Regions from separate parts of the Pseudobacter sp. genome, predicted to be linked through region 2. Evidence: riboswitches for the same ligand, from Rfam matches in the RefSeq annotation. Region 2 holds a riboswitch; the other holds the start of a gene.
The links. A riboswitch is a leader RNA that binds a small molecule or an ion and turns the genes downstream of it on or off. The one in region 2 is predicted to bind thiamine pyrophosphate.

Region 1 (4,421 bases), on a different contig from region 2:
AGCTGGTCTTTGTACTGCATGTAATAAAGCGTAGCGCCATAAGAGAATTTATTATTCCTTCTCTCCAAGCCCAGTTCAAAATCATGCATCTTCTCGGGTTTGAGGTTTTCCCCAAGATTCGCTTCAAAATCATTCCTGTTTGGCTCTTTGCTGCCCATGGAATAACTGAGGTAAGCGAAGTAATCATTCTTCGTATACGTGATACCTGCCTTGGGGTTCACAAAATCATAGGTTTCGCGAACGAATGCATCAGGCGTTTTGCGAAAGCCATTCATCTGATACAACACGCGGCGGTACTGCACGTCGGCAAACGCTTCGATATTGCTGCCGAATTTATGAGAATATTTCGCATAGCCGTTTACGTCAGTTTTGAAGGCTGTGAGGTTGTACCAGCGATGTTTGTAAGGGATGCCCATTTCGGCCCACATCAGCTGACCGAAATGATGATTGTCGAAACGGTTCCAGCCGCCGCCGGCGGTGAACTGGTTGTTATCACCCTTGTACTGCACGGAGAAGATCTGACCATAGAAATCATTCTTGAGGTGGAGCTGGCGAATGAGGTCTGTTTCGGTAATGGTTTCGCTGCCGAGGGTGAAGTTGGGCCTGTTGTAATCAGCGAAGGCCTGACCCGCTTTGTATTCTTCATAAAAACCTGCGCCCTTTGTGAGGAACACGGCAGTGTTCACGGTCAGCCTGGGGTTGAACTGGTGATTGATGAAGAGCTGGTAATGGTCCTGCTGATAATTATCGGTCTGGTTATCGTAGGGATCGCCGGGTTTTTCCATGCCTGCATAATTGATGCGGCGGTTCGTTTTCAGGTCTTCGTCGGAAACGCCGTACCAGCTCTGGTAGGTCTTTTCTTTTCCGGAGAAGATATTGAAGCGGACTGAAGTGTTTTCGGCAATATAGGCCCCTGATAAATAGAAGGCGCGGAGATCGCTGGCGGCGCGGTCTACATACCCGTCACTGCTTACTTTGGAGAGGCGTGCATCAACGGTCCAGTGATTATTGATGAGTCCTGTTCCGGCTTTCACGGTGTGTTTCCAGGTATTGAAGGAGCCGGCGGTGTTGTTGAGCTCTGCATATGGAGTGGTGTTCACTTCATTTGTGCTGAGGTTGATGGTGGCGCCGAAGGCGGTGCCTCCGTTGCTTGAAGTGCCCACACCGCGTTGTACCTGGATATTGTTAACGGAAGAGGTGAAGTCTGGCAGGTTCACAAAAAAAGTACCCTGTGATTCTGCATCATTATAAGGGATACCGTTGAGGGTAACATTGATGCGGGTGGCGTCTGTACCGCGGATGCGGATCCCCGTGTACCCCACGCCTGCGCCTGCATCAGAGCTTACTACGGTGGAGGGCAGCTGGTTCAGCACAAAGGGAATGTCCTGTCCGAGGTTCAGTTTCTCGATCTCTTTTTTGCTGAGATTGGTTTTAGTGAAGGGCGATTTATCGCCTGCCTGAATGGCCTTCACTTCCACGGGTTGCATGAAGAGGTTGAGCCTTTCCAACCTGAATTCCAGGGCGCTTCCCGCTGCAACAGTGGTGTCTACTGCCTTGTAGCCCACGCTGGAAATGCGGAGGCGGTAATTGCCTGGTTTGATCTTTCTGAAAACGAAATCACCGGACGGACTGGTGGTGGTGCTGGCGATATTACTGAGCTCAATGGTGGCTGATGCTACGGCAGCCCCTGAGTTGAGGTCGGTTACCTTACCCGCAATCTGCTGGGCGGTCAACCATTGGGAACATAATACATAGCATATCCCCAAAAACAATTTTTGCATGTCCATTTTTTTAATGGTGGGAACTGTCTTCCCGTGATAAAATTGATTTGAGAGAAATGCTGCGGGAGCGAAAAGTAGAAGTTGAATAGACTTGACCTACCTTCCCTGCGCAGGCATTACCCTGACCAGGTTCAACGGGTATTATCTCAGCCGCCTGTTGTTACACGGGCAGCACCCCGGGGAATCTGAAATTTCTCTTTGGCCAAAGAGGGCGTAAAGATACAGGCAAAAGATCAATCACCGGCTATTTTTCATTTTCCCTTCATCTTGGGGGAATAGGTTTGTGTTGTAATCTATTTGACGAACTAAAATCAAAACGTATGAAAACAGGAATCATTATTATTGCAATGGCGCTGGTTTCCGGCACAGTAATGGCACAGGACGCAAAAGTAAAAACTGAGGCTGCAGTGAAGGTGAATGCGAAGGAAAAAGTGGAAACAGCAGGCAAAGTGGCAACCGCCGCAAAAGCACAAACATCAGATCAGGTAAAGGCCATTGCTAAAACAGCAGAGCAGAATAAAGGTCAGCAGGTGAAAGCGGTGGCTGCTCATGGGCAGGAAGTAAAGGCGGCAGTTGATATTGCCAACGACAAACCTGTGAAAGTGAATTCAAATGTATCAACCTCTGCGGCAACAAAGGTAAAAGTGAAACCGGTGAAAGCCACTCCTGCAAAGGCTTCCGTAAAAGTAAACGGGGCAGCCAGGATAGGTCTCCATTAATGAAGAGGGGCATAATATGAAAGCGAATAAGTACTGCTATTTTGGAGTTTTGATCATACTCATGATCTGTACCCATGAGGGCCGGGGCAGTGTGCAAAAACCACTGCCCTGGTTTTTAAGCCAATCCGGCTTCAGCTGGCATGTTCTTAGCGCTGATACCATTCCGCCCAAAAAACAGGCGGAGAACCAAAAGAAAGAGCAAACGGACAAAAAAGAGCAGGAGGCGGAGAAGCCGGTTCAACCGGTTAAAGAGCTGCCACAGACGGATCCTAAGACAGGAGAAGTGATCAAGGTGATCAAGCAGGTCCCCAAAGCCAGGAAGCAACCCAAGCCTGTGGCTGTTCCAATTCCCCAACTGCCTGTAAAAGTACCCGTGATAAAAACGCCCAAAGTGATCAAAAAGATCAGACTTTGACCTTACCATCACAACTACATCTATGAAAGAGTTTCTAACCATCGCTGTACTGGTCTTATGCTGCTCGGTTGTTGTGGCGCAGGAAGAAAATGAAGGGAAGGCAACCGACAGCACACCAGCAGCAAGCTCAACTTTCACTGCTGGTGCATTATATGCTACCAATGCCAGTTATTACGGACAGAAAGCGGAAGAAAAGACGCCTTATGTTGCCCTGGTGGCATCTTACCGGCACCGTTCAGGTTTCTATGTGAACGGTATGGCGTACCGCCTGCTGAACGACTCTTCAAAGCTGGCTTCTGCATATGCTGCAGGTGCGGGGTTTGAATTTCCTTTAAGTAAGAAGTTAACTGCAGACGTCGGATATTCGTACACTTTCTTTCCTACACTTTCGCCATTCCTGCAGGCGGCCAATCCACATACAGCCAGCGCTACGCTCACGTATGAGAACTGGCTTACAGCCTCGCTGAACGTGGATTATACATTCGGTAAAACCCAGGATATTTTTGTTACACCGGCCATCAGTAAACAGGTTGTGCTGAAAACTTTTGATTCAGTCACTTTCATCCTGTTCACACCGGAATTCAATGTAACGGCCGGCACGCAGAGGTTCTATGAGTATTATGAAAGCGATAAGCAAACGCGCGACAGTCTGCTGGGGAAACTGCTGGACAGGCTTCCGGTAAACCTGCCTGGCAACAATCCTAACAATCCCAACAATCCTGGTAATTCAGGAACCACTGTTGAAGTGAAGGAGGCTAACCGGTTCAACCTGCTGTCTTATAATTGCAAACTGCCGCTGGCTGTGTATCGCAAGGGCATGATGTTTGAACTGAGCTGTCAGCTGTCGCTGCTGGGAAACAGGGTGCAGTCGCGCCCCGGCAAACTCAATACTTTTTACGGCGCAGCATTCTATTACCAGTTTTAATATGAAAGTACTGATCATAGAAGATGAAAGGTCCATGGCGCTGGAGATGGAAGATTTCCTGAAAAGGTCATCCTATCTCTGCGACCTGGCATTCAATGCCAGACAGGCAAGAGAGCAGATGGAGCAGAGCGGATATGATTTTATTCTGCTTGATCTCGGATTACCTGACAGGGATGGATTGCAGGTATTGGAAGAAGCAAAGCGGATATGCCCGGATGCCTCCTACATCATTCTTACTGCAAGAGGCAAACTGGAGGACCGGATTGCGGGGCTTGATCTGGGCGCAGACGATTACCTGCCCAAGCCTTTCTCCCTGCTGGAGTTGCAATCACGCATGCAGGCCATTTCAAGGAGAAAGTCCGGGTGGAAAGACAGTTCTGTGGAACTGGGTGATTTCAGCATCAACCTGGTTACGCGCGTAGCCAGTTATCAGGGAAATGATGTGGGGCTTTCCAAAAAAGAATTCGATCTGCTGAGTTATCTTGTACTGCATAAGAACCGCCCTCTTACAAGATTACAGTTGGGTGAACATATCTGGGGCAGTTTTTCAGATGATGATTATGATTCGAATTATATAGATG
Region 2 (4,421 bases):
CCATCAGCATCCGTTTCTGTCAGCAGTTCCCAGTTTTCGTTGACAAGTACCGGAACCTGGAAAGGCTTTGCCAGCTTCACCACGTACTGCACAACAGCAGCGCGGTCTTTCACATCCATCCAATTATTCCATAATTGAATGGCAGCGAGACCACTGTCCAGGGCCTGTCTGACTTTCTTCAATTTACCGTCATCAAGGCTGGCAGGATCCAGCACCAGGTAAACGCCGCCTTTTATCTTTTTAAATTCTTTATTCATTTCCATCCGTTTTTGAAGGCTTGAAAGAATGCGTTCCAGTAGGGATCAGCACCAGGTTGACCAAGCGTTACGAGCTTGTCTTTCTTCTGCATGCGTATGCTTTCTGATTTATCAGTGAACTGCCCAACCAGCGTGGCTTTGATATTGTTTTGCTGCAGGGTCAGCAACAGTTCTTCTTCCCTGCCGGGTTTTACAGCCATGATCATGGAACCTGCTCCCACGCAGGAGTATGGATCGATGCCGAACAACGAACAAACAGCCTGCTGGGCTGGTCCGATGGGAAGCTGATCTTCATGCAGGAAAGCGCCGCACCCTGATGCGGTGGCCATTTCGTAGATGGCTCCCAGGATGCCGCCTTCGGTTACATCGTGCATGGCAGTTACTGATTTTGTCTGATGCTTCGCATTTATTGCAGCTGCGCATAATCCTGCCTGTAAGGAACTGGTTTCATAAAAGAGGTCCGCTGCCTGTCTCCAGTTTTGCTGACCGCATTTCGATCTGACCAGGTCCGGGAAGCTCAGCGCCAGTATGGAGCTGGCAATCTGTGCGGCTTCTTTGGTAACAACAATAAAATCGCCCGGCTGTGCATATTTGCTCAAAAGCAGGTCACCGGTCTTTGCTACTGTGATCATGGTGCCGCCACCGGCCAGGGTTGATTGCATGCCTGCGGCTTTGCCGGTGTGGCCGCCGGTTATGGTTACTCCTATTTCTTTGCAATAGTTATGAATATGCATCCAGTATGCTTCAAACTCAATGCTGGTGCAGGATTCAGGCAGGTTCAATACCAACTGTGCAAATTGCGGGGCCTGCGAAGTGGTAGCAATATCATTGGCCATGAGATGCACAGAAAGCCAGGCGGACTCCTGCAATCCGAGGGTGGGGATCCAGGAGAGCGGGTCGCTGGTGAGGGCCATGGCATAATTGCCGGGCAACTCAACCAGTGCAACATCAACTCCATATTCAGGACCGGCGATCAGGTTACTGTCAGGAGCGCCATGATATGGATAGATCAACTGGTTGAACAGGTCCATATGCACTTTTCCACTGTCGGCAAATGCGGTCATGTTGTTGCTCATTTGAATTGAACGAATAAGGCGAAGAAATCTCCGTAAGGAACGCCCCATTGCTGTACCGGGAACCATTTGGGAAGACCTGTACAGGTCCATTCGATGGTATAGTTCTCTCCTTTGAGTGCTTCGTTGATTTTACTGATGAGTGTATCAGGTGTATAAAAAGTGGCAGTCACGTAGAAGGGGTTCTTTCCGAAAGCCTGTTGTACGCGGCGGCGGATGAACTTGGGCGAATTGCGGTTCATCATTCCAAACACGATACCATGTTTAGCTACACGGCGTGCTTCGCGGATCACCTGGATGGGATCTTTGTAATATTCAAAAGTGGTAATGAAGGCGAGGGCATCAAAGGTCTGGTCTTTAAAAGGCATGTAGTGCGCGTCTGCCAGGGCCAGGTTGCCATCGAAGAGATGTATTGCCTGTCCGAGCATAAAGGGGGAGAGGTCGGCTCCTGTGGCTTGTATGCCTATCTGGTGCCACCACCTGGTGAACCTTGTGGTACCACATCCGAATTCGAGGAGCGTTTTGATGCGTTCATCTTTTTTGAGGAGGCTGCCGATGGTTTTTTTCTGCCAGATCTCGGCTCGTTTGTAGCGGCCTTCGTACCATTGTTCGTAAGTGTCTGTCTGATCCCTGTTGAAAAACCATTCCGGGCGTTGCTGCCAGGTTCTGATCCCTTTGGTAAGTTGTTGTAATTCCATAAAAACAGTTTTTTTAAACTGCATCAGGAATGGATGGGGATCGGGGCAGAAATGCGGCAAAAGAAAAAGCCACATTTCCTGCCCGGAGAAATGTGGCTTATGCTGAATATAATTATTTCAGTTATATCAGTGTCACCTTGCATTCCCTCCGCTGGTATTAACCAGTTCAGGTTCCCGGGTATCATCTCAGCTACTTGTATAGCACCCCGATGCAATAAATTAATGACTCAAATGTATTACTGTTTCCTGACTTCTCAGGGTTTTCTTTTCAAGCGGGCGAGCATTTTGGTTTTCATCTCTTCGCGCTCTGCTGCCCTTATCTGTTCTGTTGGCTGTGCGGAGCGGTGAACCTGATTTCTGTTTCCCTGCATCATCGGTTGCGACATGCCCTGGCTTCTGTTTACATTGGCAAGAGCCTGTGATGGTCTGGCATTGGGCCTTGACCTTCTTTCGAGCAAGATGCGCAGTACATGATCGTCAATAGGTTTGGGCGAACGGCTTGCATTCATTTGCAGGGGGCGCACTGAGGTGGGCGCCAGCCTCCTGCTGTTATTTGCATGCACCGCCCTTTTAGCCATTGCATCCTTGATGGATTGCGGGGTTTTGCCTTCCATGGCTCTCACCGTTTTTGGGTCCTGGGCCATCGCCATATTGGAGATGGCTGTTGCCAGGATCAGCAGTACTCCGAAAAGGTATGATGCTTTCATTGTTTACTGTTTTGATTCTTACTTAACGCTTACCAGCACATTGATCTTTCCAACAGAGCCTGCGTTATAGTCCTGCAGTGCTTTACCCAGCACCTGTCCTACTCTCACTTTGTTGAGATCAGCCTTCATGGCAACGCCGGGGATGGAAGAAGTAACCAGCAGGTCGCCTCTTTTTATAGCGCCACCTTCCAGGCAAACCTTGGTAGGGATCACTCCGATCACACCCATAGGCACCATTTTGTCGAGGAGGCTTTTGTGTGCATCTTTTTCAGTAAGCATCAGACCTGGTTTGGTAGCATATACACCTGCAACCAGCGTAGAGTAAGGCTCAGCGGATTTGGCCACCATGCGGTCTGTAGATCCGGAGATCACCAGAACATCGCCTGCTTCGTAAGCAGAGCGGGCACCTTCAACATCGAAGAGCTCTGCAACGTCAGCACCGCTTGACAGTACACCACCATTGAAGTAACCGGTTCCGTCAGCAGCGATACGTGCTACATTATTTCCCCCTGCTTTGAAAACAGCCACATCACCTTCAGGGTCACCAACCAGTTCCGCAACCAGTGCAGTACCGGCGCCAACACCAGCGGTAGATGTAGCTACTGCATGTATCCCTTTCCCACCGGGAGCATTGTTGGTTCCTTTGAGAGCAGCATTCAAACCATCATTTGCTGCAGTTATCGTAGCATTATCGTCAGAGGCAGTATAAGCGTTGATAGCTTCCCCATTTCCATAGTTCACAGCCATCAGGCCTGCTTTATAGAAATCCATGGCAGCAGCAAACATACCATGACCACCATAGCTGAGAGAAGTAAGACCAATACCAGTACCCTGGTGAACAATGGACATGGCATCTGCATTTGCAGAAGGGTCTGCCACTTCAACGAATGCAGCGGTGCTGTTCACACTTTTTGCATAGATACCGAAACCATCCGTAGAGAAGGCCTCCACGCCGGTTCCTGTACCTGCGAAACCTCTTACACCCACACCATAACCGTTGTGGATACCCAATACACCGAAACTGGTGGCCAGGGCAGCGGAACCGTTATTCACACCTTTCACACCAGCGGCTTCCAGGCCTGCGTCTGTGTGCAAGATGGTTCCTACCACACCTGCAGCATTATCTGCGAGCGAGTTGCTGCTACCTTCGATGGGGCTTCCATCACCATCATTGGTGATGTGCAGCGCGCGGGTAGCGATATTTACAGTTTTTGAATAAGGAAGATTGATACCGCCTGGTGCCGGAGCCCATACTGTTCCGTCGAAGGTGAGTACTTCACCGCTTACAGGAGCAGTTGCGCTGAGGCCGATGCCTTTCAGTTTTGATACTGAAGGAGCAGGGTAGTTACCATCCAGGTCACCGGTTGCGGAGCCGTTTGGCGGCAGGCTGAGGCCTGTGGCCAGTTTAGCGGCTGTGATTGAGCCATCGATAATTTTTGCTGTGGTTACAGCATCGTCTGCAATTTTTGTTGAAGTAACGGCATCGGTGGCGAGCTTGTTGGCATTTACTGCACCGTCAGCGATCTTAGCTGTGACTACGGCGTCGGCAGCAAGCTTGGTTGCGCCAACAGCGCCGTCGGCAATTTTTGTATTTCCTACTGCACCATCATTGATCTTGGTAGAAGTGATGGCGTTAGCAGCAACAGTTGGGTTGGGGTATGTGCCGGTCAGGTCTCCGCTGGCAGT

Region 1: linked by a shared signal. The riboswitch ahead of ACTHMC_RS00760 (TonB-dependent receptor) and the one ahead of ACTHMC_RS08430 (class I SAM-dependent methyltransferase) in region 2 are both predicted to bind thiamine pyrophosphate.

Annotation. Positions count from the first base shown of each region.
Region 1 covers NZ_JBQCGW010000007.1:27,697-32,117, forward strand. The annotation lists gene ACTHMC_RS00760 (TonB-dependent receptor) at 1-1,781, opposite strand, end outside; TPP riboswitch at 1,867-1,970, opposite strand; gene ACTHMC_RS00765 (hypothetical protein) at 2,102-2,500, shown strand; gene ACTHMC_RS00770 (hypothetical protein) at 2,550-2,915, shown strand; gene ACTHMC_RS00775 (outer membrane protein) at 2,938-3,840, shown strand; gene ACTHMC_RS00780 (response regulator transcription factor) at 3,842-4,421, shown strand, end outside.
Region 2 covers NZ_JBQCGW010000102.1:27-4,447, reverse strand. The annotation lists gene ACTHMC_RS08440 (thiamine phosphate synthase) at 1-257, opposite strand, end outside; gene ACTHMC_RS08435 (AIR synthase-related protein) at 254-1,321, opposite strand; gene ACTHMC_RS08430 (class I SAM-dependent methyltransferase) at 1,330-2,028, opposite strand; TPP riboswitch at 2,155-2,247, opposite strand; gene ACTHMC_RS08425 (hypothetical protein) at 2,283-2,735, opposite strand; partial or broken gene ACTHMC_RS08420 (hypothetical protein) at 2,754-4,421, opposite strand, start outside.